3 regions of the Bradyrhizobium sp. USDA 4451 genome follow, and region 1 is predicted to be linked to each of the others. Evidence: predicted binding sites of a transcription regulator. Region 1 holds the regulator's gene; each other region holds the start of a gene.
What was found. The regulator HrcA, encoded in region 1, represses chaperone genes, less so after heat shock. The targets are predictions, from matches to a motif close to GTTAGCACTCNCNNNNNGNGAGTGCTAAC.

Region 1 (9,650 bases):
CGCGCGGGCATAGACCTCGCGGCGCGGCCGGCCCGACAGCTCGACCGCGTGGGCGACCGCGTCCTTGACGCTGCCCCGCGCGAGCTGCGCGCGCAGGAGATCGTCGAGCGAAGTCTCGTCCATCACCCCGGCATCGTCGGCCGGCGGCCCGATCACCAGCACGAACTCGCCCCGGGTCTCCAGCGCATCCACGCCTGCCGCGAGCTCTGCGACCGGCGCGCGCTTGACCTCCTCGTGCAGCTTGGTCAGCTCGCGGCAGATCGCGGCATCACGTCCGGCCATGATTGCAGCCAGGTCGCGTAGCGTGTCCTGCACGCGATTGCCTGACTCGAACATCACCAGCGTCGCGTCGATCCGGGCAAGCTCAGTGAGCCGCGCGCGCCGCGCGTGCTCCTTGGTCGGCAGAAATCCCTCGAAGAAGAACCGGTCGGTCGGCAGCGCCGCCACCGACAGTGCCGTCAGCACCGACGATGGCCCGGGCACCGCGATGACGGCATGGCCGGCGGCGCAGACCTCGCGCACCAGCTTGAAGCCGGGGTCTGAGATCAGCGGCGTGCCGGCGTCGGAGACCAGCGCGATCGCGGCGCCCTGCGCCAGCCGTTCCAGGATCTTGGGCCGGGCCTGGGCGGCATTGTGCTCGTGGTAGAGCGCAAGCTCCGCCGTGATCGCGTAACGCTCGGTCAGCCGGCGCGTAATCCTGGTGTCCTCGCAGGCGATGACGTCGACGCCGGCCAGCGTCTCCAGCGCGCGCAGGGTGATGTCGGCGAGATTGCCGATCGGGGTCGCGACCAGATGGAGCCCGGGCCTGGCCCTGGGCGCGGGCAACTGCTGGCCGCCGATCGAAAAACTTCTGGCCGCAACGCCTGCCGTGGCATCCGAATGGTGGAGGGAACTGGCTTTTGCGCGCATAATGCCAATCTAGAGGGACGGCGACGCTTCCGCCATCCGCAAACGGCGGCGGAGAGGCCGTTGCCAGGGAAGGAAATGAAGGCCGCGGCAACGGCGCCGCGCGGCCATAATCCTTTTGTTTTAGTTAACTATTCGCCGACAATATGCCCAAATCCCCCCGCCTCATCAGAGCTGGATGGAGTCCTGGCCGATCCTGGTCGGTCAAGAGAAGAGAGACGATGGCAGGCCCGCATCACCGCAACTCCTCGCCGTCGGGCACGACCCGACGAACCGCGCTTGGTCTGCTCGTGGGCGCGCCGTTGCTGACGGCCTGTTCCGGTATCCAGCAGAGCTTGAGCCAATTCTCCAGCGGCAGCCCGGACGCCGGTCCTGCCGGCCCGCAGCAGCAGCCGCAGGCGGTTGGCACCGGCCAGGTCAAAATTGGATTGATTCTGCCACTGTCGGCGGCCGGCAATGCCGGGCTCGCCGCGCAGTCGATGCGCAATGCCGCCGAAATGGCGCTGGCGGAATTCCAGAACCCGAACATCCAGCTTCTGATCAAGGATGATGGCGGCAGCCCGCAGGGCGCGTCGCAGGGTGCCCAGCAGGCGCTGGCCGAAGGCGCCGAGATCATTCTGGGACCGCTGTTCGCGGGCTCGGTGCCGGCCGTCGCGCAACTGACCCGGCCGCGCGGCACTTCGGTGATCGCCTTCTCGACCGATTCGAGCGTGGCCGGCCGCGGCGTCTATCTGCTGAGCTTCCTGCCGGAGTCCGACATCAACCGCATCGTCGACTATTCGGCCGGAATCGGAAAACGCTCGTTCGCCGCGATGGTGCCGGACAACGCCTATGGCAATGTGGTCGAGGCCGCATTCAAGCAGGCGGTCGGCCGCAAGAACGGCCGCGTCGTCGCCTTCGAGAAGTATGGTGCCGACCGCGCAACGCCGGCGCGGACCGTGGCGCAGGCGCTTGGCCAAGCCGATGCGCTGCTGATCGCCGATGACGGCGATTCGGTGGTCGCGACCGCCGATGCGCTGACCGCGGCAGGCGCCAATCTGCGCAACATCCAGCTGCTCGGCACCGGGCTGTGGGACAATCCGCGGGTGTTCGCGAGCCCCGTCCTGCAAGGCGGCCTCTATGCCGCGCCCGATCCGTCCGGCTTCCGCAGCTTCGCCGGCCGTTACCGCACCAAATATGGCGGCGAGCCGGTACGCACTGCAACGCTGGCCTATGACGCCGTGGCGCTGATGGCGGCGCTGGCGCGCACCCAGGGCGCGCAGCGCTTTGCGCCGGAGACGCTGACCAACCCGTCGGGCTTTGCCGGTATCGACGGCCTGTTCCGCTTCCGCTCCGACGGCACCAATGAGCGGGGCCTTGCGGTCATGAAGGTGGCGTCCGGCGGCAGCACGCCGGTCGCAGGCTCGCCGAAGAGCTTTGGCGCCTAGATCGGTCGGGCACTGGCCTGAAATCGCCTTGAAGCGCCCGCCAGCTCCTTTGCATGGGGTTGTTTTCGATATTTAGGCGGCGAGATCCGCCACAACGGCGTCGAGCACCGGGAATCCCGCCTTCGTCACGCGCAGCCGTCCGTCGGCATCGACGGCGATCGCGCCCTCCTCGCGCAGCAGGGCGATCCGGTGCGGATCGAGCTTTCGGCCGGAGAGTTGCGCATAGCGTTTGGGATCGATGCCCTCGGCGAGCCGCAGCCCCATCAGCAGGAATTCGTCGGCGCGTTCTTCGCTGTTGAGGCTGTCGTCGCTGACGACGCCATGCCCGCGCTCCTCGACATTCAATAGCCAGGCCTCGGGACGCCGCTCGGTCGCGGTCGCGTGCCTGATGCCATCGATGTCGAGCCGGCCATGCGCGCCGGGGCCGATGCCGGCATATTCCTCGCCGCGCCAGTAGACGAGGTTGTGCTTGCACTCCGCCCCGGTGCGGGCGTGGTTGGAGATTTCATAGGCCGGCAATCCCTCGCGGGCGCAGACCTCCTGCGTCACGTCGTAGAGCGCGCGCGCGGTCGCTTCATCCGGGGTCTGCAATTTGCCGGCGGCATGCAGCCCGAAGAACGGCGTGCCTTCCTCGATGGTGAGCTGATACAGCGACAGATGCTCGGCCGCTTCCGAGATCGCCTGCTTCAACTCGTCCGCCCACATCCGCGGCGTCTGGTCGGGGCGGGCATAGATCAGATCGAACGAGTAACGGTCGAACGCGGAGCGTGCGATCGCAACCGCGTCGAGCGCCTCGCGCGCGCTGTGCAGGCGGCCCAATGCTTTGAGCGATGCATCATCCAGCGCCTGCACGCCGAGCGAGACGCGGTTGACGCCGGCTGAGCGATAGCCGCGAAAGCGCGTCGCCTCGACGCTGGTCGGATTGGCCTCCAGCGTGACCTCGACGTCGCGCGAGACCTGCCAATGCTTGCCGATCGCATCGAGCACGGCGCCGACGGTCTGCGGCTGCATCAGCGACGGTGTGCCGCCGCCGAGGAAGATCGAGCTGACCTCGCGCCCGGGCACCCGCGCGGCCGTGGTCTCGATCTCGCGGGCGAAGGCGCGCACGAAGCGCGCCTCGTCGACCGGTGCATGGCGCACGTGGCTGTTGAAATCGCAATACGGGCATTTCGACAGGCAGAACGGCCAGTGCACGTAGACGCCGAAGGCTGCTCGGTCAGCGTGGCTCAAGGCAGATCTCCGCGAGCTTCACGAAGGCGCGGGCGCGGTGCGACAGGCCGAGCCCGAGCGGCGGCAGGCCGTGCTTCTCGATGCTGGTCATCTCGCCAAAGGTTCGCGTGTAGCCGTCCGGCAGGAATGCCGGATCATAGCCGAAGCCGGCGGTGCCGCGCGGCGGCCAAACCAGGGTTCCATCGACGCGGGCCTCGACCTCTTCGAGGTGATTGTCCGGCCAGGCCACGCACAGTGCGGAGACGAAATGCGCTCTTCGGCGCGCGGGCGCGGTGGCGCCGCGCTCCTGCAACAGCCGCTCGATCCGCGTCATCGCCGCCATGAAGTCCTTGCCCTCGCCAGCCCAGCGCGCCGAGTAGATCCCGGGCGCGCCATCGAGCGCATCGACCACGAGGCCGGAATCGTCGGCGAAGGCCGGCAGTCCGGTCGCCTTGGCCGCCGCGATCGACTTGATCGCGGCATTGGCGCGAAAACTGTCGCCGGTCTCCTCGGGCTCGGCGAGGCCGAGCTCGCCGGCCGACACCGCCTCCACGCCATGCGGGGCCAGCAATTCCCGCATCTCGGCAAGCTTGCCGGGATTATGGGTGGCGATCACGAGCCTTCCGGTGATTCGGCGATGCATGGCCAATCTGACTACGCCACCGCGATCTTTTGCAAGTCGACCAGACGCGCGACACCTTTGCGCGCCAGCGCCATCAGGGCCAGGAATTCGTCCTGGGTGAACGGCGTCTTCTCCGCGGTGCCCTGCACCTCGATGATGCGACCGTCGCCGGTCATGACGAAATTGGCGTCGGTTTCGGCCTCGGAATCCTCGGCATAGTCGAGATCGAGCACCGGCGTACCCTGGTAAATGCCGCAGGAGATCGCCGCCACATTGTCGCGCAACACGTTGCTCTTCAGCATGTTGCGGGTCTTCATCCAGTTGATGCAGTCGGCCAGTGCCACCCAGGCACCGGTGATCGAGGCGGTGCGGGTGCCGCCATCGGCCTGGATGACGTCGCAATCGACCGTGATCTGGCGCTCGCCCAGCGCCTCGAGATCGATGGCGGCGCGCAGCGAGCGGCCGATCAGCCGCTGGATCTCGACGGTGCGGCCGCCCTGCTTGCCGGCGGAGGCCTCGCGGCGGGTGCGTTCCAGGGTGGCGCGCGGCAGCATGCCGTATTCGGCGGTGACCCAGCCACGGCCTTGGCCCTTCAGCCACGGCGGCAAGCGCTCTTCCAGCGTGGCGGTCACCAGCACATGGGTGTCGCCGAACTTCACCATGCAGGAACCCTCGGCATATTTGACGACGCCGCGTTCCAGCGACACGGGACGCAGTTCATCGGGCGCACGGCGGCTTGGCCGCATGAAGTCCTCCAGAAATCCGAGAAAATTGGCTGGGCGTGCTTGTAGGAGGGGGAAGGGGCAGCGGCAAGGGTTTTGGCAAGGGTTTTCGACCCAGTATCGCCCCGGTATCAAGAGGTCGAATGCGCGCTTGTCACCGGCCTTTGGGATCGACAAATTAGGCAGTAATTGTGAGGGACTGGAGTGTGACTCACCACGATCCAATCGGCCTGATCGCGCCGCATGCCGGGCTTGCCCAGCTCAACGAGCGTTCGCGCGACATTTTTCGTCAAATCGTCGAAAGCTACCTCGCGACCGGCGAGCCGGTCGGCTCGCGCAACATCTCGCGCCTGATCGCATTACCGCTGTCGCCGGCCTCGGTCCGCAATGTGATGTCGGATCTCGAGCAGCTCGGCCTGATCTATGCGCCGCACACCTCGGCGGGCCGGTTGCCGACCGAACTCGGCCTGCGCTTCTTCGTCGACGCCCTGATGCAGGTCGGCGACCTCACCGAGGCCGAGCGTCAATCGATCCAGACCCAGCTCGCCGCGGTCGGCCGGGCGCAGTCCGTCGAGGCCGCGCTCGGCGAAGCGTTGACGCGGCTGTCAGGGCTGACCCGCGCCGCGGCGGTGGTGCTGACGCCGAAGTCGAATGCGCGGCTGAAGCACATCGAATTCGTCCGGCTGGAACCGGAGAAGGCGCTGGTCGTGCTGGTCGGCGAAGACGGCCAGGTCGAAAACCGGGTGCTGGCGCTGCCGCCGGGTGTTCCATCCTCGGCACTGACGGAGGCGACCAATTTCCTCAATGCGCGGATCCGCGGCCGCACGCTGGCTGAGGCGCGGCTCGAGCTCGAGACCGCATTGACGCAGAACCGCGCCGAGCTCGATCAGCTCACGCAAAAGGTCGTCGCCGCCGGCATCGCGAGCTGGTCCGGCGGCGAGAGCGAGGACCGCCAGCTGATCGTGCGCGGTCATGCCAATCTGCTCGAGGATCTGCATGCGCTGGACGATCTCGAGCGCATCAAGTCGCTGTTCGACGATCTCGAGACCAAGCGCGGCGTGATCGATCTGCTCGGCCGCGCCGAGCGCGGCGAGGGCGTGCGGATCTTCATCGGCTCGGAGAACAAGCTATTCTCGCTGTCAGGTTCCTCGACCATCATCGCGCCCTATGGCGACGCCCAGGGCCGGATCGTCGGCGTGCTCGGCGTGATCGGGCCGACGCGGCTGAACTATGCGCGGGTGATCCCGACCGTCGATTATGCCGCGCGCATCGTCAGCAAGATGCTGGGCGGCTGATGGATGCGGATTTCGTTTTCATTTGACGGGTTGTCTTCGCCGAGGTCGGAGGTCCCTGTTCCCGAAACCGGTATGTTGCGCTTGATTTTCGCCGCCTAAAGCACGATATCCCGGGCAGCAATCCCCAAGATTTGAACCGACGCGAGTTTTCGAGAAGGCACGCCATGACCGATCCGAACCGGGCCAACGACAACACCGAGAATTCGGCGCCGACGGGTGAGCCCGTGGTCTCGAAGCCCTACATCATGCCGGACGATCCCGAGGTCGGGTCGGCGGAGGCGCTGACCAAAGAACTCGCCGAGGCGAAGGATCGCACGCTGCGCACGCTGGCCGAGATGGAGAATCTCCGGCAGCGCACGCGCCGCGAGGTGGCCGACGCCAAGACCTATGGCATCACTGGCTTTGCCCGCGATGTGCTCGATATCGCCGACAATCTGCAGCGCGCGCTCGATGCGGTGCCGGCCGAGACCAAGGAAACCGCCGATCCCGGCCTGAAGGCACTGCTCGAAGGCGTCGAGCTGACCGAGCGTTCGCTGCTCAACGCGCTGGAAAAGAACGGCGTGAAGAAGTTCGATCCGATCGGCGAGAAGTTCGATCCGAACTTCCAGCAGGCGATGTTCGAGGTGCCTGATGCGTCGGTGCCGTCGGGCACCGTGGTGCAGGTCGTGCAGGCCGGCTACATGATCGGCGAGCGCATCCTGCGTCCGGCACTGGTCGGCGTCTCCAAGGGCGGTGCCAAGCCCGCCCCGAGCGCCGACATCACGGTCTGAGCCGAAGGACTTCTGCGCCTTACGCGATATCCGACGACTGGATGCGCTTGACGCCGGCCTTGGCCATGTCGTCCCAGGCCTTGGCCAGCGATCCCTGCGTGTCGATGCCGCGGCAGGCGTCCTCCACCACGTAGGTTTCGAAGCCGGCCTTGCGCGCATCGAGCGCGGTCCATGCCACGCAGAAATCGGTGGCAAGCCCGGCCACGAAGAGCCGCTCGACGTTGCGTGCCTTCAGATAGGCGGCGAGCCCCGTTGTGGTCTTGCCGTCAGCCTCGGTGAAGGCGGAGTAGCTGTCGACGTCCTTGTGAAAGCCCTTGCGGATGATCAGCTCGGCCTGCGGGATCGCGAGCTCCTTCGACAGCGAGGCGCCGTCGGTGCCCTGCACGCAGTGGTCGGGCCACAGCACCTGCTTGCCATAGGCGAGGTCGATGACCTCGAACGGTTTCTTGCCTTCATGGACCGAGGCAAACGAGACGTGTCCGGGCGTGTGCCAGTCCTGCGTCATCACCACATTGGCAAAGCTCTTGGCGATCCTGTTGATGACCGGCACCACCTGCTCGCCGTCCTTCACCGCGAGGCTGCCGCCGGGCAGGAAGCAGTTCTGGACGTCGATCACGAGCAGTGCAGAGCCGTCGTCGGGCTTGATCGCAGCCGCCCAGAGGCTCTTGGGAACCAGGCTCGCGAGCGCCATCGCGCCAAGGCCTGCAACGATCCGTCGTCGATCCAACATCGTGCCCCTCCTCGCTTTGTGTGATTACAGCGCGAGGAGGCTAGTTCCGTTCGGCGACCTGCGGAAGTCCGAATCTTCGCGAAGACCGGATCAGCCGCGCGGCTGGATGCCGTCGCGCACCGCGCGGAAGCGCGGGAAGGCGGTCTCCCAGTCGGTGCGCGGCGAGCTGCCGATGACGCGCATCGACGTTTGCGCGCCGAACCGCAGCCACTGCACGATGGTCACCGGGGTGTTGTCCTTGCCGCTGACGGCGTCGATCCGGGTCTCGAAGCCGGGCTGGCCGTCGATCCGGATCGGCTCGGACATGGTGATCCGCCCGTCGCGCACGCCGGGGATCGTGGTGGCGATCTGCTGGGCGAAACGGCCGCGATCGTCTGGCGTGGCCGGGGCCGAGCCGATGATGCCGAGCAGCATGAACGGCTTGGTCTCGAGACCCTTCTCGTCGCCGTCGGCGATCAATAGCGCCGCGCCCGGCGCCAACATGCGGACATTCTTGAAACCTGAGAGTTCGCTGACCTTGAACGGCATCATGCCGAGCTGCTCGTCGACCGGCACCTCATTGCGGATCTGGGCGGTGGCGAACATCTGCCGCACCGCGTCGTCGGTGTAGATCTTGCTCGCATTCTCCGGCACCTGCACCGCGACATAGCCGGAGAAGGTCGGCCCCGGCAGGATCATGGAATAGCGCCGCACATTGCTGGCGCCGTCGCGCGCGCTCTCCACGGTGTAATAGGCGAGGCCGGCCGGCGTCTCGAGGCTTTCGGGCTTGATGTTTCCGGTGCCGGCGGGGTTGGTCTTGAAAGCGGTCACGACCTCGTTGTAGGCGTCCGCGGGCAGGTCGGCGATCAGGACCTTGACGCCCTGGTCTTCGGTCTCGAAGCCGATGAACGACTTGGCGCGGACGAGGCCCACCAGTGGTTTCATCCCGACATGTGCGCCCGGCGGAAACACCACGTCGGCGGCAGAGCCACGACAGGTGGCGGCAATCAGCAAGGCAACCGCAACGAGAACTCGAAAAGGCGTCATGGGGAATCTACCGGTTTTGCTTGAGGGCCGCGCAACGGGGCCGGTGCAGGGCTGGATGGCCTCTTTCAGTCGGACCGCTTTTAGCGGTTTTGATGACCCTGCAACAGGCCACCAAATCTCCGCTCCGGGCCCGCAGGCCCGATTCCATGGGCTTTTCGCCCTGATCGGCAGGCACTTTCCAGTTTCCCGACGTTTCCAAGAATGGAGGCCAGCGGCCAAACGGCGCGCCCTCGACCCGTGCGCGGCTCTCGCATACGACGTTTGTGAGCGTTCACTCAACAGCGCAGACGTCGCGTTACGGAGATTCGCGGCCGATGGCGGGGGCATCATTGCCGATTTGTTAACTTGGCCGGCGGTTGCCTCGGGCCTTGAACCGCCGCCGCAGCCGGGCTGACACAATCTTTCAAACGTCAGTCTTTTCAGGCTTCAACGTTGCGTCCAGTCCTTGCGGGCAGGACCCTCTCTCCTATATCAGGCTCACCGTCGCAATATCGCGAGTATGTGAACGTCTGGGGGTTCGGTACGGAGCGCCGTCAGGGCCCAACCAACCTGCCGTAGCAAAGAGGATATCAAAACCATGGGTAAGGTCATTGGGATCGACCTCGGCACCACGAATTCGTGCGTCGCCGTAATGGATGGCAAGAACGCCAAGGTGATCGAGAATGCCGAGGGCATGCGAACGACGCCGTCGATCGTTGCTTTCACTGACGATGGCGAGCGCCTCGTCGGCCAGCCGGCGAAGCGCCAGGCGGTGACCAATCCCGAGCGTACGTTCTTCGCGGTGAAGCGCCTGATCGGCCGCCGCTACGACGACCCGATGGTCGAGAAGGACAAGAAGCTCGTCCCCTACAAGATCGTCAAGGCATCGAACGGCGACGCCTGGGTCGAAGCCGATGGCAAGACCTATTCGCCCTCGCAGGTCTCGGCCTTCATCCTGCAGAAG
Region 2 (9,650 bases), 1.4 Mb from region 1:
TACGGGGACCGTGGCAGGAGTTGTGAAGAAGTCGTGCCAGTTGGCGCCCCCGGTCCATCCCAGCACGAAGGCTGCGGCGAGCGCGGTGGCTGCCAAGAGCGCGGTGCCGATGCGGTCGGCGAACGGCTCCCGCAGCAGCAGGGCGGCGTCGTGATTTTCGCCTGAGACGTCCCAGAGGTCCGCCGTCTGCGCCGGCGAATGACCCTCCGTCACATCCGTTGGCCAGATGCTCCCAGGACTGATCGGCTCGCGGTCTTGCATGGCGTGACCTGTGTTCGGTGACGCAAAGGATGATCCTCGAAACTAAATCGAGCCTTAATTTTCGGTGACCGAACTGCGGCAGCACAAAGTCTTTTGGTCGCAGGGTCCCGTAGATTGACGGGGGCGGGGCGGCGGCCGACAGTTGGCCACGATCCGGCCAGCCGGCTCCGAACCGTGTCCAAAAAATGCGCAAGCCCGACGTCAGCATCGGCCCCGAAGACCCGACGCAGCCCGAGGTCCGGCGGCTGATCGCGTTGTCGGATGCCTATCTGGCCGCGTTGTACCCGCCCGACAGCAACCACCTCGTCGGCGCCGCATCGCTCGCCGTCCACGGCACGGTGTTTCTGGTCGCGCGGCGCGATGGCGAGGCGCTCGGCTCGATCGCCTTCCGCATCATCGCGCCCGGGCATGCCGAGATGAAGCGGATGTTCGTGCGTGCCGATGCGCGTGGAGCTGGGCTCGGCCGCCGCCTGCTCGAAGCGCTGGAAGCGGTTGCGCGCAGCCGGCAGATCGCACGCCTCAGCCTGGAGACTGGAATCCGGCAGCCGGAAGCGATCGCGCTCTATCGCGCCGCCGGCTACCAGGACTGTCGGCCGTTCGGCGATTACGCGCCCGATCCGCTCAGCCTGTTCATGACCAAGCGCCTCTGACCGCAACGGGTGCGTGCCGCACCTGGCGGTCGTTTCCGGCCGGGCACTGCACCCGGAGATGCAATGCCGGCCCAGCAGCGTTGGAGTGTGTTCAACCGGCGACGCGTCGGTTCAACCCGCGTAGCCACTCTGCTCGGGCAGACGGATGAGGCCGAGTTGCAGCATTGCGGTGATCGCGTCTTCCTGTCCGAGCTCTTCGGCGATCCGCCCGTCCCGCACGCGCAGCACGGTGGTGCCGGCGAACGTCATCTTGCGGCCGGACGCTGCGGGCAGCGAGCCGAGGCGGAAGTCGCTGAAGGCGGGTCCGGTGTGAGTGCCGCCGCCTTCCCAGCGGCCGACGACGAGATCGCCTTCCGCAACGAGGTCGCCGACGCCCCAGAAATTCAGATCCGGAAACGCCTCGCGAAACTCCGTGATGAACTGCGTGACCGCGGCGCGGCCCTTCTTCGGCTCGTGCATCGGGTAGTGCACCACAATGTCCGGCGTCGCGAGCTCCTCGATGATGTCCGGATTCCACGGGTTGCCCCAGAAGCCCGTGAACCATCGGCCGACCACATTCTTGTTTTGCTCTGACATCTCGTCGTCTCCATTTGCGCGTTGCCGGCATCGCGACCGGCGCTGTGTCGATGCGCGCATTAGGCAATGTGAGACGCTGGTCGGACCACCCGATTCCGGATCGGGTGTGCTGTCAGCATTCAGGCGAAATTCCGCTTGGTCGAGTTGATGCTTGGCGACCCTTCCCGAACGTCGTCGCGCGATCGGGAAGCGGGTGGCTCAGTGCCACACCGACTTGTCGGCGTCCCAGCGCTGGCCCTTGAACTCCTTGAGCAGCGCGTCGATCGCGCCGTTGTCGTCCCTGGTCTCGCTGCCTTCCTCGTCGCTGCTAGAATCGTCGGACAGGTTCAGCTTGGCGCCGGCGCTGTCGTCCGAGGTCGAGACGGTCGGGCTCGAGACCCACAGGATCAGCTTGTCGGAGCTGCCGGGCTTCTCCGGCGAGACAAGCGCGGTGATCTCGTAATTCTGGGTGAGGCCGAGCGCCGGATAGATCGCGCTGGGCCGCTTCAGCACCAGCTTGAGCTTGCCGGTGTTCGCATTCCAGGGTCGCCGAGGCGGATTTTGCGGCAAGCGTCTTCGCCAGCACGCCTGATATCGCGGTTGCCAGCTTGTCCTTGTTGATCTTGTCGCCGCTGGTCCAGTCGCTAGCGGCAAAGCGGATGGTGCGGTCCATCTCGACCACGCCGCTGGTCCAGCCGGCCGCGGTCACGCCGGGCACCGACTTCGCCTTGGCGAGCAGCGCGCCGGCGTGCTCGGGATCGACGGTGAGGTTGATGGTCTGCTCGCCGGAACGCATCGCATCACATGTCACCGACAGGCTCGAGGTGCCGATCTCGACGGCCTCGCCCTTCAGACTCTTGAGGAAATCGGCCGCCGCATCGAGCTTCACCCGCACCCCGATCGATTCCGGCGAGACGTCGGTGAAATCCTTCGGCTGCGGCGTGATGCCGTCCTCGGTGGCCTGGTTGTCCTGGAATTCCTTTTCGCTGAGATCCGAATTGTCGGTCGAGGCGACCTCGGTGACGGTCTGGCCGATCGTGATCTGGCCGCGGAATTCAAACCCGTCGCCGTTTTGCTTGCGGTTCAGCTTGATGGTGACCGGCTGCTTGTCGGCGACGCTCTGGGTGGTGCCGGACAGCGTCTGGCCGTTGATGGTGAGGTTGGCGACGAAGCGGTCCTTGCGGTCCGAGCCCTTGTCGGCGGGATAGCAGACGTCGAGCACCGCCGCGGTCACGGTCTTGCCCTGCCGCGTCTCCTTCAGGACGACGTCGGCATTGCCGTCCATCAGGCCATCGATCGAGGTGAAATAGCGCGTCTCGGGGCCGCCCGCCGGCGTCGCCTTCGATTGCAGTTTGATCTGGGCGACAGCGGGGGCCGAGGCGACGGCAAGACCGAGCAGCAGGAGCGGGAGCGCGCGCATACGATAAGTCCTCGAAGGGCAGAATCGGTTCCGTCGTAACTAGCAAACCTCCATGTCATTGGCCAAAAAAGAAGGCCGCCTGACGGCGGCTATCAATTTCGAACGATCTGACCTTTGGCACTGGCATGCCCGCCCGCAGAACGGCGTCGCCGATGTGCGGGCATGACGAACGGAGACGGGGCTCCGCGTCACGCACGATCATTAAGTTCCTCGCCGTTTTCCAGCCTGCCGCGCAGCGTGCTGACGACGCGGCTCATGGCTTCGATGTCCTTCATCGATAGTCCGTCGGCGAGGCCGTTCACCCAGGGCAGTTGCAGGCGCATCGCCGCATCGAAGGCCTGCTGCCCCTTGTCGGTCAGCACGACGAGCTGGGCACGGCGATGATGCGGGTTGGTCTCGAATGTGACGAGCCCGTCCCGTTCGAGGTCGTTGACGATCCGCTGCACGTTCTGTCTGGCCGCGCCGAGGTCGCGCGCCAGCCACGCCACCGGTTGCGGGCGCTCGGTGGCAACGATGGCGCCGAGAATCTGCCAGCGCGCGCTGGTCAGCCCGAGCCCGGCCACCAGCCGGTCGCCCGATGTGAACAGCAGGCTGTTCAGCCGAAACAGGTCGAGAATCAGGCTGCTCAGGGCTTCGCCCGCCGGCGTTCGTTTTGCATGAGGCATTTGTCACCATATATACCTATTGACATCATAGTGTCAATTATAATATGCACCCATCATAGCGGAATGACATCATAACACCAAATCAACGGAGCCCGCCCATGCCGCAGATGCGCCCCCTCGACCCCGCTTTCCCGATCGATCGCCAGCTCGCGGTCGAGGCCGGCAACGTCGTGCTGGTCAACCTGTTCACCCTCGATGCGGCCGACGAGGACACCTTCCTGAAAGCCTGGCAGGACGATGCCGCGATCATGAAGCGGCAGCCCGGCTTCATCTCGACCCAGCTGCACCGCGCGCTCGGCGACAGCCCGGCCTATCTGAACTACGCGGTCTGGGAATCCACCGCCGCCTTCCGCGCCGCGTTCATGAACCCCGAGTTCAGGGCCAAGCTGTCGGCCTATCCCGCCTCGGCGGTGGCGTCGCCGCATCTGTTCCAGAAGGTCGCGGTGGCTGACATCTGCGTGGCTTAGACATGTATCCGTGGCCGACCTCGGTCATCCCCGTCATTGCGAGCGAAGCGAAGCAATCCATCGTGCCGCATATGCGGAAGCGTGGATTGCTTCGTCGCTACCGCTCCTCGCAATGACGGGGCTGCAGATAATCCACCCCGCGATCGAGTCAAAGACCGCTCAACTATGCACCAGCATGCCGACGCCGAGCGTGGCGGCAGCAGCCAGGAAGGTGATGTCCAGGAAGCGCAGCGGCGCTTTTGGACGGCGACCGGCAGAACCGGAGACGACGTAATAGAGGCCGTAACCCGCGGCGACGACGGCAAACGTCAGTGTCTGCCGGATCCAGAACGTCAGGACGACCGCAAGATCATCGATTCTGTTCTGGGCATAGGCGCCGAGCGCGAGCGCTGCGCCGATCGCGTAGAACAGTGCCAGCGTTGATGTCAGTGATTTGGCGTCGCGGGACATCCGATGATCCTTACAGCTCGCTCGTCACCAGACTGCAAAAAAGAAGGCCGCCCGGAGGCGGCCTTCGATCTCGACATTGAGCGCGATCGGCTCAGAAGCCGCCCATACCGCCCATTCCACCCATGCCGCCGCCGCCCGGCATCACCGGCGCCGCGTCCTTCGGCACCTCGGCGACCATGGCCTCGGTGGTCACCAGCAGGCCGGCGACGGAAGAAGCGTCCTGCAAGGCGGTGCGCACCACCTTGGCGGGGTCGATGATGCCCTTGTCGACCATGTCGACATAGTCCTCGGTCTGGGCGTCGAAGCCGAAGGTCTCCGACTTGTTCTCGAGGATCTTGCCGACCACGATCGAGCCCTCGACACCGGCGTTCTCCGAGATCTGGCGGATCGGAGCTTCCAGCGCCTTGAGCACGATGTTGATGCCGGCCTGGACGTCGGCATTGTCGTTGGAGAGGCGGCCAACCGCCTTCTTGGCGCGCAGCAGGGCGACGCCGCCGCCCGGCACGATGCCTTCCTGCACCGCGGCGCGGGTCGCGTTCAGCGCGTCCTCGACACGGTCCTTCTTCTCCTTGACCTCGACCTCGGTCGCGCCGCCGACCTTGATGACGGCAACGCCGCCGGCGAGCTTGGCGAGGCGCTCCTGCAGCTTCTCACGGTCGTAGTCCGAGGTGGTCTCCTCGATCTGCGCCTTGATCTGGCCGACGCGGGCGTCGATGTCCTTCTTCTTGCCGGCGCCCTTGACGATCGTGGTGTTCTCCTTGTCGATCACGATCTTGCCGGCGCGGCCAAGCATGTTGACCGTGACGTTCTCGAGCTTCATGCCGAGGTCGTCGGAGATCAGCTGACCGCCGGTCAGGATCGCAATGTCTTCCAGCATCGCCTTGCGGCGATCGCCGAAGCCCGGCGCCTTGACGGCGGCGACCTTGAGGCCGCCGCGCAGGCGGTTGACCACCAGGGTTGCCAGCGCCTCACCCTCGACGTCCTCGGCGAGGATCAGGAGCGGACGGCCCGACTGCACCACGGCTTCCAGCACCGGCAGCATCGCCTGCAGGCCGGACAGCTTCTTCTCGTGCAGCAGGATGTAGGCATCCTCGAGCTCGGCGGTCATCTTCTCGGCGTTGGTGATGAAGTAGGGGCTGAGATAGCCGCGGTCGAACTTCATGCCCTCGACGATGTCGACCTCGGTCTCGAGCGACTTGTTCTCCTCGACGGTGATGACGCCCTCGTTGCCGACCTTCTGCATCGCCTGCGCGATCATCTTGCCGATCGCGGTGTCGCCATTGGCCGAGATGGTGCCGACCTGGGCGACCTCGGAGGAGGCGGCGACCGGCTTGGCGCGCTTCTCGATGTCCTTGATCACGGCGGCGACGGCGATGTCGATGCCGCGCTTGAGGTCCATCGGGTTCATGCCGGCGGCGACCGACTTGGCGCCCTCGCGCACGATCGCCTGCGCCAGCACGGTCGCGGTGGTGGTGCCGTCACCGGCGGTGTCGTTGGTCTTGGAAGCGACCTCGCGCAGCATCTGCGCGCCCATGTTCTCGAACTTGTCGTCGAGCTCGATCTCCTTGGCGACGGTGACGCCGTCCTTGGTGATGCGGGGCGCGCCGAACGACTTCTCGATGACGACGTTGCGGCCCTTCGGGCCGAGCGTCACCTTGACGGCATTGGCGAGCACGTCGACGCCGCGCAGCATGCGGTCGCGGGCGTCTCCGGCGAATTTTACGTCCTTGGCAGCCATTGTTTTGAACTCCTGGGAAAAGCGTCATCGCTTGCATAACGGCTTTGCCGTTATTGCTCGAGGAGCGGGCCCTTGGCCCGCGTCTCGAAGAATGAATTGTGGATGCTCACCCTTCGAGACGGCAGCTTCGCTGCCTTCTCAGGGGGGCGGAGAGAGGCGCGATCAGGCCAGCACGCCCATGATATCGGACTCCTTCATGATCAGGAGCTCCTCGTTGTCGAGCTTGACCTCGGTGCCCGACCACTTGCCGAACAGCACGCGGTCGCCGACCTTGAGGTCGATCGGGATCAGCTTGCCGGCCTCGTCGCGGCCACCCGGGCCGACGGCGACGATCTCGCCCTGCGACGGCTTCTCCTTGGCCGAGTCCGGAATGATGATGCCGCCCTTGGACTTCTCCTCGGCATCGATACGCTTGACCACGACGCGGTCGTGCAGGGGGCGGAAATTGGATTTAGCCATGACGTTCCCTCTTGAAGGTCCTCTTGGAGGCTCGGTTTCAGGTCCGGTTCATCGAGACCGGCGTTGAATGCCGGCCCGGTCGGCGCTGGGCAGGACGCCCAACGCATTTAGCAATCGTGGTGCAAGAGTGCTAATTGTGGGCCGGGGAATATGGCTTGGCGCAGTTTCTGTCAAGCAAACGGGTTAAGGCCTTGGTGAGGCCAATATAGGATGGTGGACCAGAAACCAAATCGTAGCGATGACGTAATTTTGTCAGACGTCATTGCTCCGTCTTAAGTTTTACGCTTGGCTGCATGACGGGTGCGGCCGGGACATAGTCGGGGGATACACATGATCAGGTCACTCAACGCGCGATTGGTCGCACGGTTCGCGGCTGTTTCGGCGCTGACGACACTTTTGGGGGCGTGCGGCAGCATGAGCCTGCCGTCGCTGTCGTCGAACCCCGAGCCGGCACCCGTCGAACCGGGCGTGGCCCCGGAGATGCCAGCCTCGATCCGCGCCGACGAGATCGTCGGCCGCTGGGGCCTCGCCTCATTCCAGAATCCCGCCGACCGCGCCCGCACCGAGGCCGCCGCCCGCGGCCAGTGCAAGCAGCCCTACGTGATCGGTGCCGGCCAGAACGGCGGCGTCATCATGCATCTGGCCGACCAGGCCACCCCGCAGGAACTGCGGCTGAAGGGTTCCCCGAGCGGCAAGAACTATATCGGCCCGCCCGGACCCGTGCCCGGCGAGCAGGACCGCGAGATCCTCTCGTTCGACGGCCGGGTCATGATCACCCGCTTCGTCGACAAGGACGCCGCCACCCGCTACGGCAACATGGTCTATGTCCGCTGCGCGCCGCGGGCGTAACGATCGGTGTCATTCCGGGACGATGCGAGCATCGAACCCGGAATCTCGATGTAATAAGGTCTCGATGTAACCCAACTTCGAGATTCCGGGTTCGGTCCTGCGGACCGCCCCGGAATGACGGACCAAATCAAACAAAAACGCCGGCCTTGGGGCCGGCGCTTTGTATTCTTCAGATGTGATCATTCAGTTGAACATCGCGTCGATGTCGTCCTGCGAGGCGTGGCCGGCGTCGCCGTCGAGCTTCGGGCCGTTGAGCAGGCGGGCATCGCCCTCGCGGGTGTCGACGATCGCAGGGACATGGCTCTTGATGGCGTCGACGCCGCCCCAGATGTTCATCATCTCGTTGATGTGCTGCTCGATGAACTTCATCGTCTGCATCACCTTGTTGATGCGCTGGCCGGTGAGGTCCTGGAAGTTGCAGGCCTCGAAGATCGAGACCACGCGCTCCTGAATATCTTCGCTGAGCAATTTCTGCTGGTCGGGGGTTACGTTCTTCGACAGCGCGGTCGCGGCCTGGTCGATCGCCTCGACCGCCTCGAGGATCTGCTGGGTCGCCTGTTCGGTGCCGCCGACCACGGCGCCGAGCTCGCCATTGACCTTGGCCATCTCCTCGCCGTTGAAGCTCTTGCCATGCAGCACGGCGATTTCGCGCTTGGTGCGGCTGATCGCGTCATGGATCAGGTCGAGCTCGACCTTGAGCTTCTCGCACTGCTCGACCTGCGCGCGGTAGGTCTCGAGCAGCGCGTGGGTCTCGGCGACTTCGCGGGCGACGGCGGCGTCGACGCTGTCCCCGGTGCGCTGCGCCGGTGCTGCGGCCATCTGGGCGCGGATCGAGCGAAGCTCGGCCATGATCTCGCGATGCATCGGACCGAGATCGCCGCCGGCAACTTCCGGCTCCGGCATCACGACTTCGCCCATCGCCTGTTCGACACGAAAACGCTTACGCTTCACTGACATGATTTTCATTCCCGCCCCTTCACTGAAGTCCGTTCTAGACAGGGCCGATTTAACGTCAGGTTCACGCCGGAACAGATTGACCACGCGGCGCGCGGCGGCCGCGATACCAGCGATTAACCATGCCGCCGCGGCGTTCACGCAAAATAAACGCTGTCCGGCAAAACCGCGCGTCCTTGCCGGGATGGTGAATCGAAACGGCCGTTACGTTTACCAAACCGATGCGGTTTTCATTGCTTATTGACCACGTGCAACGGCGCAGCGCGCGCCTCGCGCAGTCAGTCACGACGAAACCAGTACAGAGTACGTCGATGTTCAGGAAAACCACGCTTGCGCTGCTCGCCGGCGCTTCTTCGCTTGTTGCAATTCCCCAATATGCCATGGCGATCGACGCGGCGGCTCGGCCCGAGCCCACCGTGATCTACGCCAACCAGGGCGCACCGACGCCGCCGATGCGCACCGCCTATGTGCAGCCGCAGCGCTCCAACATGGGCGGCGGCTTCATCGAATTCCTGTTCGGCGATGCGCCCTCGTCGCAGGGTTATTCGCCGCAGTATCAGCAGCAGCCCGGCTATTACGGCAACCGCCAGCTGCCGCCTATGGATCCGCAGCAGCAGATGATCCGTCAGCAGGAGGAGGCCGCGGGCGATCCGACCCAGCGTCCGTTCGACCCGCGTTATGAGAAGCAGCTGGTCGACTACAGCGGCAAGGAAAGCGCCGGCACCATCGTCGTCGATACGCCGAACAAATTCCTCTATCTGGTCCAGGGCGACGGCCGCGCGCTGCGCTACGGCATCGGCGTCGGCCGTCCCGGCTTCACCTGGGCCGGCACCAAGACGATCTCGGCGAAGAAGGAATGGCCGGCCTGGACCCCGCCGCCGGAAATGCTGGCGCGCCGTCCCGATCTGCCGCGGCACATGGAAGGCGGCCCGGAGAATCCGCTCGGGGCGCGCGCGATGTATCTCGGCTCATCGCTCTACCGCATCCACGGCTCCAACGAGCCCTGGACCATCGGCACCAACGTCTCGTCCGGCTGCATCCGGATGCGCAACGAGGACGTCATCGACCTCTATGGCCGCGTCAATGTTGGCGCCAAGGTCGTCGTGATGTGAGTGTGTCGTCTACGTAGCCCGGATGAAGCGCAGCGAAATCCGGGACGGCGCCGCGGCTAGACCTGTCCCG
Region 3 (9,650 bases), 4.9 Mb from region 1:
CGATCTCGCCCGGCCGCGGCGCCAATGGTGCGACGATCGCGCCACGCTCCGCGCTGCGGTCGAACAGGCCTCCCGGCGCTCCCTTGTGGGCGATGTGGATGATCTTGGCGCCGCTTTCCCGCGCGCGGTTGAGCAACGCGGCGGCGCGCGCGATCGCCGGATTGGCGTCCGGCAAGGCCAGGGGACCGGCGAGATATTCGTTCTGGATGTCGATGAGCACCAGGCAGCTGTCGCCGAGGCGGGGTGGGGTGAGGTCGATGCCGGCAAGCTGCATCAGCGTTTGGGCTGCGGTCATGGTCCTGAGGTCTCCAGCGGATACGTGTTGCGAAATATAGCCGTGCAGCGGCCTGCCGTTATGCAGGGATATTGCAGCCGGTGGCTGCGTTATTGCAGGCAGGCCCGGTGCGATGTAGCCTGACGCCATGAACTGGGACGACCTTCGCATCATCGCGGCCGTCAGGGACGAGGGCACCTATGCCGGCGCCAGCGCGCGGCTGCGGATCGACGAGACCACAGTCGGCCGCCGGCTGGCGCGGATCGAGCGCGCGCTCGGGCTGCGGCTGTTCGAGGCGGCCGACGGCGTCCGCAGGCCGACCCGGCAATGCGACGTCGTGCTCGCGCATATCCAAGCGATGGCCGCGCATGCCGAGGAGATCGGCCGGATCGGCGAAAGCCTGCCGGGTCCGGTCGGCCGCCTGCGCATCGCCTCTACCAACGCGATCGCGGAGGAGGTGCTGGCGCCGCGCGCGAGCGCGTTGTTGCGCGCCAATCCCGGCCTCACGCTGCAATTCCTGACCTCGAGCGACAATGTCAAATTCTCGCGCTGGGAAGCCGATCTCGCGATCCGCCTGCGCAAGCCCGACAAGGGCGACTTTGCGATCTCGAAGCTTGCGGAGGTCAGGCTGTATTTCTTCCAGCCGGTCGCGGCGCCGGCGGGCGAGGCGGTGACATGCGCCTATCCGGACGAGCTCGGCGCTATACCGGAGATGCAGTTCCTGCGCGCCAAGCGGCTGCGGGCGCGCTGCGTCACCGACAATGTCCGCATCATCCACAAACTGATCCAGTCGCATCACGCGGTCGGCGTGCTGCCGGAGCATAGTTGTGTCGACCTGCTGACCGACCGCCGGCTGCGCGCGACGCTGCTCCCGAAGCGGCGCGACGTCTGGCTGCTGGTGCAAAACCATCTCAAGCGCGACGCGGCGACCCGCGTCACCATCGACTGGCTACGCGGTTGCTTCCAGGACGTCGCGCGCAGCGGGTGAGGTGGCGGCAGTCTCTCCACCCGTCATTCCGGGGCGCGCGAAGCGCGAGCCCGGAATCCATTTCTCCGCAAGCGATGCGGCCTGATGGATTCCGGGCTCTCGCTTCGCGAGCCCCGGAATGACGAGGTCACAGGGGGCGCCACTTCGCACAACGCCACGAAAAAATCACACGCGGCCCTCTTGCAACCCGGACGTGCTTCGTTTATTAGCCCGCTCCTTCGCTTCGGCCATGGGTTCGGGCTCGCTGAGATCCCGACTGGCGCGTGCCGCTCTGCGGTGTCGTGTTCCGCCGAAATGAAGATCACGAGAATGAAGCTCATAGGCGAGCGTCGGGGCTGAAACCCCGAAGGTACCGGTTCGAATCCGATCTTCTCTCAAAGGATAGCTCAGTTAGGTAGAGCAGGTGACTACGAATCATCATGTCGCGGGTTCAATTCCCGCTCCAAGCGCTCCGTTCAGCCTGAAAAGCTGATACCTCTGAAGGGGACCGGACGCGCGCTTCAGTCGCAGTCCGGCCGTCTTGCCGCAAGGCTCTTCGTCCGAACATCGACACTGTGAGACCGGCTTTGCGCCGCGGTGGATACCGCTTGCGCCGATGCCGGGTGGCTCCGCTCGGCCGCGCGACCTTTGTCGCGCGAACGCGCGCGTGCGCCCGTCATTGCGCAAGCTCAAGCCACGGCCCGCTTGGCTGACAGGAAGCCGCGTTCGCGTCCTCACGTCCTTTGCAAAACCGAAACCCGCTCTCCGGCCCATGGGCCTGAGCGCAACACTGGAGGCGTGCCAATGACTTGGCATATCTTGACGACCAAGTTGACGGTGAAGGATGGCGAGCGCGCGTTGCTGACGCGTGACGGCCGGCTGACGCAGGTGCTCGGTCCCGGACGTCACCGCCTGTTCGATCCCTTGCATGGGCTCAAGGCCGAGCTGTTCGGCGTCGTGCGGAGCGAATTCCCTGAGGATCGCTATGCGGTGATCAAGGCCGCGCGGCCCGATCTGGCCGACGAGCTGTTCGAGGCGATCGAGACCCGCGCGAACGAGATCGCGATCGTCAGCCTCGACGGCCGACCCGTTCAGCTGATGACGCCCTGGCAGACGCGCGTGTACTGGAAGGTCGCGACGTCGGTCGAGGTCGAGCGCATCGACGTGACGGATGACATCAGGGTCACGGCGCGCCATCTTGCGATGATCCAGCCCAACCGGGCCGGCGTCATCACCGAGGCGCTGGTCGAGAACCACGAGGCCGGTCTGCTTACCGTCGAGGGCAAGCTCGTCGAGCGGCTCGCGCCCGGCCGGCACGCGTTCTGGATCGCGGGCCGCAAGATCGAGGTCAAGCGCCTCGACCTGCGTCCCCAGGCGATCGAGATCACGGCGCAGGAGATGCTGACCAAGGATCGCATCGCGCTGCGCGTGACGCTGACCGCGTTCCGCCGGATCGTCGATCCCGAGCGGGTCGTGGCAACGGTGCCCGACGTGGATGCGTGGCTGTATCGTTTGGTGCAGTTCGCGATCCGCGAGGCGGTGGCCGGCCGTACGCTCGACGAGGTGCTGTCTGCGAAAACCGCGCTCGACGAGGAGCTTCGGGACTACGTCCGCGGGCGTGTCGCGGAGTCCGGCGTCGAGGTCACCGAGCTCGGCGTCAAGGACGTGATCCTGCCCGGCGAGATCCGCGAGCTGGTCAACAAGGTGGTGGAAGCGGAGCGGGTCGCGAAGGCCAACCTGATCCGCCGGCAGGAGGAGACCGCGGCGACGCGTTCGCTCCTGAACACTGCCAAGCTGATGGAGGAGAACCCTCTGCTGCTGCGGCTCAAGGAGCTGGAGTCGCTCGAGCGTCTGGTCGAGAAGGTCGGCCGCATCGACCTGCATGCCGGCGACGGCCAGGGCCTCGATGCGCTGCTGACCAAGCTGGTCCGCCTCAAGGCGCCCGAGAGCGCGTAACAAGAAGGGGCCGCCCACGGGCGGCCCTTCGATTTCGTCATTCCGGGGCGCGACGAAGTCGCGAGCCCGGAATCCATTCATCCAATGTGTCCGGCGGCGATTTCGGGGTACAAATCGATCCACTGGGGATTTTTTTCTTCAATCAATCTGATCTTCCAATCTCGTCGCCACTTCTTCAATTCCTTTTCACGCGCGATCGCCGTCAGTGCATCATCGTAGACCTCGAACCAGACGAGCTTGTCGACGGCGTATCGTTTCGTGAAGCCGGCAACTGCCTTGCTCTTATGCTCATGGATGCGACGAACGACGTCGTTCGTCACGCCGAGATAGAGCGTACCGTATTTATCGCTAGCGAGGAGATAGACGTAATAGGCCATGAGCAAGCGGGGGAATGGATTCCGGGCTCGGCGCTGCGCGCCGCCCCGGAATGACGAGGGAGTTTTGCCCGGCTCCGGGGGTAAGGCAACAGGGACTGTTACTCCCCTCAAAAACAAAAACCCCGGCATCGCTGCCGGGGTTTTGCATTTCGTGGATTGCCTTGAGTGGCCGGACCTTAGAAGTCCATGCCGCCCATGCCGCCGCCCGGAGGCATCGCGGGGCCGCCGGCGTTCTTCTTCGGCAGCTCGGCAACCATGGCTTCCGTGGTGATCAGGAGCGCAGCAACCGAGGCCGCGTTCTGGATCGCGGTACGGACGACCTTGGTCGGGTCGATGATGCCCTTCTTGACCAGGTCGGCGTAGTCGCCGGTCTGGGAGTCGAAGCCGTGATTGTAGGTCTTGTTCTCCAGGATCTTGCCGACGATGACGGAGCCGTCCTCACCGGCGTTGATCGCGATCTGGCGAGCCGGAGCCGACAGCGCCTTGCGCACGATCTCGACGCCGGTCTTCTGGTCGTCGTTCTTGGTGCGCAGGCCCTTGAGCTGCTCGGAGGCACGGAGCAGGGCGACGCCGCCGCCCGGGACGATGCCTTCCTCGACAGCCGCACGGGTCGCATGCATCGCGTCATCAACGCGATCCTTGCGCTCCTTCACCTCGACTTCGGTCGCGCCGCCGACGCGGATCACCGCGACGCCGCCTGCGAGCTTGGCGAGACGCTCCTGCAGCTTCTCGCGGTCGTAGTCCGAGGTGGTCTCCTCGATCTGCGCCTTGATCTGGGCAACGCGGGCGTCGATGTCGGCCTTCTTGCCGGCGCCGTTGACGATCGTGGTGTTTTCCTTGTCGATCATCACTTTCTTGGCGCGGCCGAGCATCTGCAGCGTGACGTTCTCGAGCTTGATGCCGAGGTCTTCCGAGATGGCCTGGCCGCCGGTCAGGATCGCGATGTCCTGCAGCATGGCCTTGCGGCGATCGCCGAAGCCCGGAGCCTTGACGGCCGCGACCTTCAGGCCGCCACGCAGGCGGTTGACGACGAGGGTGGCGAGGGCTTCGCCTTCGACGTCTTCAGCGACGATGACCAGCGGCTTGCCGGTCTGCACCACGGCCTCGAGCAGCGGCAGCAGCTCGTTCAGTGAGGAGAGCTTCTTCTCGTTGATGAGGATGTAGGCGTCGTCCATCTCGACGCGCATCTTGTCGGCGTTGGTGACGAAGTAGGGCGAGATGTAGCCGCGGTCGAACTGCATGCCCTCGACGACGTCGAGCTCGGTCTCGAGCGACTTGGCTTCCTCGACCGTGATCACGCCCTCGTTGCCGACCTTCTTCATGGCGTCGGCGAGGAACTTGCCGATCTCGGCATCGCCGTTGGCCGAAATGGTGCCGACCTGGGCGATCTCCTCGTTCGAGGTGACCTTCTTCGAGTTCTTCTGGAGGTCGGCCACGACGGCCTCGACCGCGAGGTCGATACCGCGCTTCAGATCCATCGGGTTCATGCCGGCGGCGACCGACTTGGCGCCTTCCTTAACGATCGCCTGGGCGAGCACGGTCGCTGTGGTGGTGCCGTCGCCGGCCGCGTCAGCGGACTTGGAGGCGACTTCGCGCACCATCTGGGCGCCCATGTTCTCGAACTTGTCCTCGAGCTCGATCTCCTTGGCGACGGTGACGCCGTCCTTGGTGATGCGGGGAGCGCCGAACGACTTCTCGAGCACCACGTTGCGGCCCTTCGGACCGAGCGTGACCTTCACCGCGTTGGCGAGAACGTCGACGCCGCGCAGCATCTTGTCGCGCGCCTCGACGGAGAATTTGACTTCTTTAGCTGCCATCTGAGTTTTTCCTTGCGAGATTTAACCTGGGAGGGAGGGGGCGCTTAGGCCGCCTTCTTCTTGGAAGCGGGGACGTCGAGCACGCCCATGATGTCGCTTTCCTTCATGATCAGCAGGTCTTCGCCGTCGATCTTGACCTCGGTGCCCGACCACTTGCCGAACAGGACGCGATCGCCGACCTTGACGTCGATGGGGGTCAGCTTGCCAGTCTCATCGCGGCCGCCGGGGCCAACTGCGACGACTTCGCCCTGCGAGGGCTTTTCCTTGGCACTGTCCGGAATGATGATGCCGCCAGCGGTCTTCTCTTCGGCGTCGATACGCTTGACCACGACGCGGTCGTGAAGCGGACGGAATTTCATGCAGTCCTCCTAAACATTTGCAGATGCTGTAGATTTTTGGAGTGTTAGCAGTCCAGCCCAGCGAGTGCCAGACTGGCTGCGCAGGACATAGGCCAAGCCTTGACGGCGGGCAAGAGCCTCTAGCAGAAAAATTGGCACTCGTAAGTGTCGGCTGCCAGCAGGATGCCGAGATCATTTCGGCATGCTTAATGCCGCGCCGAGAGACCGGCGGGGCTATTAGCAGATGCGGTAAGCTGCTGCCAACGCACGAAATTTCAACAACCTATTAAACATTTGGGCTTGAGATGAGTTAGTCGCGTGCGTCACATTTCTCTCATGTGAGCGCATCCATGGCCGGTGGTCCGGCGGGGAGGTCGGCCACCATGTGAATGCGCTCCGTCACAGGAGGTTGGCATGGTCTCGCGAGTTGGTGGGGGTGTTTCCGACGATTTCCGGAAGCAGTTGCTGGGGTACGGGCTGACGACGGCGCAAATCCTCTATCGGATGCCGGATCACCCCTCATTGCTGCAGACCTATGTCTGGCAGAACTACGACCTGTTTCCGAAATTTCCGGCGCTGCAGGATTTCCTCGCCTTCTGGCAGCAGAAGCTCGAGGGCCCGCTGTTCTCGGTGACGGTGGCGCATTCCAAGCTGGTCAAGCCGGCCGAGCTGCGCGCAGTCGACGGCGTCTTTCGGCTGCATTGAAGATCAGTAGCTGAGGATTAGGGTGGGGAAAGCGACAGCGTGCCCACCATCGCGAGCACGCCTGGAATGGCGGGCACGGCGTTCACGCGCCTTTGCCCGCCCTACGTTGCGAGACTTGTGTTAGCTTCCTGCCATCAAGCACGACGGGAGGCGAACAATGGCCAAGAAGACGGCATCGAGATCCGCAGCCAAGACCGCGGTGAAGAAGAAATGGACCGGGCTCGGCGCCGGCGCCAAAAAATCATCCGCGCGCAAGACCATCAAGTCCAAGGGCCGCGTCTCGGCGGCGAAGAAGAGCGCGCCGAAATCACCGAGCAAGGCGCGGCCGAAGCAGCGCGTCTCGATCAGCCATCACCGCGAAGAGGATTTCAAGGCCGACGGACTGCGCGCCTACGCCAAGTATCGCGACCTCGGCATATCGGCAGCCTCGCATGGCCTCGCGCAGGCGCATGTGATCCGGTTGCAGGGACCGTGCAATCCGGATGAAGTGTCGAAGCTGCACTTCCACGATGTCGACTTCCAGATGGTCTATGTGCTCAAGGGCTGGGTGAAGACCTACATGGACGGCGAGGGCGAGACGCTGATGAAAGAAGGCAGCGCCTGGACCCAGCCGCCGCGTATCAAGCACATGATCCTGGATTATTCCGATGACGTCGAACTGCTGGAGGTGATCCTGCCGGCCGAGTTCAAGACGGTGGAGTTGAAGGCCTGATCGTCATTCCCCGGTGCGCAATTGCGCACCTGAGGGCGCGCGCAGCGCGAGCCCAGAATCCATTCTTCCACTTGGTTTGCGGCCCGATGGATTCCGGGTTCTCGCTTCGCGAGCCCTCAGGTGCGCAATTGCGCACCGGGGAATGACGGGGAACTCACAGCCTCTGGACACTCACCTCCGCCAGCGCCTCGAAGATCGCCGGCGTGCGTTCCAGGCGCGCGATGGTTCGCGCGCCTTCGAGGGCGGCGACCAAGGCGGCTGCGGTTGAGGATGCGCGCGCGGGAGTGAAACCGCACCCCCTGAAATGCTCCGCGATGATCTCGGTCGAATCGACAAATCCGCGCGCCACCCGTTTTGTCAGCTCGGCATCGAGCGCGGGCAGCTCATTCGCCAGATTTTGCATCAGACATCCATACTGGAAATCAGAGGCGACCATTTCGGCGGCGAATGTGCGGAAAATCTCAAGAACAAACTTCAGGGCATCGCCCGCCGTGTTCGCCGAGATGTCCCGCAACACAGCCATTCTGCTTGCGACGTAATGATCGATCGCTTCTTCCGCGAGCTGCGCCTTGCCGCGCGGAAAGTGAAAGTAGAACGATCCCTTGGGCGCACCGCTCTCTGCAATGATCTGGGTCAATCCAGTCGCGGTGTAGCCCTGGATGCGAAACAGCCGTTCGGCCGTGGCAATCGCGCGCGCGCGGGCGTCAGTCTTACGTGGCATGCCGTCAAGATAAACCGTTTCGCTTGACGTCGCTATGGTGATCGCCATACTATGGCGATCACCATAGAAGAGGTCCAGTGATGCCCCTCGACCGAATCCGAAGCCAGAGAGCGTCCCGACGAGCCGTCCTGGCGATGGGGGCGGCCGGCCTGGTCGCGGCCTCGCTTCGAGCGGCCCGCGCAAACCCCACAGGAGGAGCTGACTTGACCCAACCAACCTACGGCGAGGGAACGCTTCCCAAGGGTGTCCGCTCGCGCATGATCCACGGGGTCAACGGCCTCGATGTCCATCTTCTCGAAGCCGGTTGCGAAAGCCCCGGCCGGCCGCTGGCTCTGCTGCTGCACGGCTTTCCGGACTTGGCTTTCGGCTGGCGGCACCTGATCCCAATCCTGGCTGACGCCGGCTACCATGTCGTGGCGCCCGATCAGCGCGGTTTTGGCCGTACCACCGGTTGGGTGAACGACTATGACGCCCCGCTGCAGCCGTTCAGCCTCTTGAACATGACGCGCGACGCCCTCGGCTTGGTTTCGGCGCTGGGGTATCGGCGCACGGCAATGCTGGTCGGACACGACTTCGGCTCGCCCGTGGCTGCCTATTGCGCGCTCGCCCGACCTGACGTCTTTCCCTCGGTGGTGCTGATGAGCGCCCCGTTCCCCGGACCGCCTTCGTTTCCGTTCAACATTGCGGACAGCGCGCCATCGCCGGCTCAGCCGAACACTGAAAATCAAAAGCTCGCGGACGCGCTGGCGGCGCTCGATCCGCCGAGACAGCATTATCAGCAATACCTGAGCTCACGGGCGGCGAACGATGACCTGTGGCATCCCCCTCAAGGTCTACACGCGTTTCTTCGCGCATTCTTCCACGTCAAGAGCGCTGACTGGCCCGGAAACAAGCCGCATCCGTTGCAGGCGCCAACCGCCCCTGAACTTGCACAGATGCCGACCTATTACGTGATGGATCTCGGCAAGACGATGTCCCAGACCGTCGCTCCATTCCAGCCTTCTGCCGCCGAAGCCTCGGCCTGCAAATGGCTCACCGAGCCGGAGCTTGGCGTCTACACCGAGGAGTATGGCCGCACCGGGTTTCAAGGTGCCCTCATGGCTTATCGTGTCTTCTCCGATCCTGACCTGAACGCTGAGTTGCGCCTGTTCTCGGGCAGGACGATCGATGTCCCGTCGCTGTTCATCGGCGGGACGAGCGATTGGGGCACCTACGCGGCGCCGGGCACGCTCGATCTGATGAGGACGAAGGCGACGACGCGGATGCGTGACATCGAACTGATCGACGGCGCCGGTCACTGGATCCAGCAGGAGCAGCCGGATCGGCTCGGCGCACTGCTGCTCGCCTTCATCAAGGAGGCGGGTGGGGCGGATCACGCCAGCCGCTAAGTCGGTGACGTCATCGCCCCCACGATCGCGCCCATCAGGCAGGTCGTCAGCGTGCCCGACACGATCGACTTCAGCCCGAGCGCATTGATCTCGTCGCGCCGCCCGGGCGCCATGATGCCGAGGCCGCCGATCATGATGCCGAGGCTCGCGAAGTTGGCGAAGCCGCACATCGCATAGAGCATGATCAGCCGCGAGCGCGGATCGAGCGCGTCGGGACCGAGCTTCGACAGATCGACATAGGCGATCAGCTCGTTCAACACGGTCTTGGTGCCCATCAGGCTTCCCGCGGTGATCGCCTGCGGCCACGGCAGGCCCATCAGCCAGCACACCGGCGCCATCACGTAGCCGAGCAGGCGTTGCAGCGAGATTTTCGCGCCGCCGATCTCCGGCAGCAG

Region 2: ACVMB0_RS14555 (co-chaperone GroES) is a predicted target of HrcA. The motif match lies at 6,772-6,800, and genes of this name have one in related genera.
Region 3: groES (co-chaperone GroES) is a predicted target of HrcA. The motif match lies at 5,794-5,822, and genes of this name have one in related genera.

The regions. Positions count from the first base shown of each region.
Region 1 is NZ_JBTRCH010000001.1:1,785,440-1,795,089, forward strand. Features, by position in the region: gene rsmI (16S rRNA (cytidine(1402)-2'-O)-methyltransferase) at 1-909, opposite strand, end outside; gene ACVMB0_RS08220 (penicillin-binding protein activator) at 1,128-2,333, shown strand; gene hemW (radical SAM family heme chaperone HemW) at 2,406-3,563, opposite strand; gene rdgB (RdgB/HAM1 family non-canonical purine NTP pyrophosphatase) at 3,550-4,185, opposite strand; gene rph (ribonuclease PH) at 4,197-4,910, opposite strand; gene hrcA (heat-inducible transcriptional repressor HrcA) at 5,093-6,181, shown strand; gene grpE (nucleotide exchange factor GrpE) at 6,346-6,951, shown strand; gene pncA (bifunctional nicotinamidase/pyrazinamidase) at 6,971-7,681, opposite strand; gene ACVMB0_RS08255 (hypothetical protein) at 7,772-8,707, opposite strand; gene dnaK (molecular chaperone DnaK) at 9,285-9,650, shown strand, end outside.
Region 2 is NZ_JBTRCH010000001.1:3,140,495-3,150,144, forward strand. Features, by position in the region: gene ACVMB0_RS14515 (hypothetical protein) at 1-213, opposite strand, end outside; gene ACVMB0_RS14520 (GNAT family N-acetyltransferase) at 447-911, shown strand; gene ACVMB0_RS14525 (ester cyclase) at 1,023-1,487, opposite strand; partial or broken gene ACVMB0_RS14530 (hypothetical protein) at 1,686-2,886, opposite strand; gene ACVMB0_RS14535 (MarR family winged helix-turn-helix transcriptional regulator) at 3,075-3,551, opposite strand; gene ACVMB0_RS14540 (antibiotic biosynthesis monooxygenase family protein) at 3,650-4,018, shown strand; gene ACVMB0_RS14545 (hypothetical protein) at 4,178-4,468, opposite strand; gene groL (chaperonin GroEL) at 4,560-6,206, opposite strand; gene ACVMB0_RS14555 (co-chaperone GroES) at 6,369-6,665, opposite strand; gene ACVMB0_RS14560 (hypothetical protein) at 6,996-7,514, shown strand; gene ACVMB0_RS14565 (protein phosphatase CheZ) at 7,698-8,471, opposite strand; gene ACVMB0_RS14570 (hypothetical protein) at 8,533-8,796, opposite strand; gene ACVMB0_RS14575 (L,D-transpeptidase) at 8,780-9,580, shown strand.
Region 3 is NZ_JBTRCH010000001.1:6,693,769-6,703,418, reverse strand. Features, by position in the region: gene ACVMB0_RS31355 (cysteine hydrolase family protein) at 1-295, opposite strand, end outside; gene ACVMB0_RS31350 (LysR family transcriptional regulator) at 423-1,262, shown strand; tRNA gene ACVMB0_RS31345 (tRNA-Arg) at 1,642-1,708, shown strand; gene ACVMB0_RS31340 (slipin family protein) at 2,046-3,197, shown strand; gene ACVMB0_RS31335 (GIY-YIG nuclease family protein) at 3,275-3,574, opposite strand; gene groL (chaperonin GroEL) at 3,751-5,391, opposite strand; gene groES (co-chaperone GroES) at 5,436-5,750, opposite strand; gene ACVMB0_RS31320 (usg protein) at 6,144-6,434, shown strand; gene ACVMB0_RS31315 (cupin domain-containing protein) at 6,592-7,146, shown strand; gene ACVMB0_RS31310 (TetR/AcrR family transcriptional regulator) at 7,301-7,867, opposite strand; gene ACVMB0_RS31305 (alpha/beta hydrolase) at 8,071-9,255, shown strand; gene ACVMB0_RS31300 (NupC/NupG family nucleoside CNT transporter) at 9,252-9,650, opposite strand, start outside.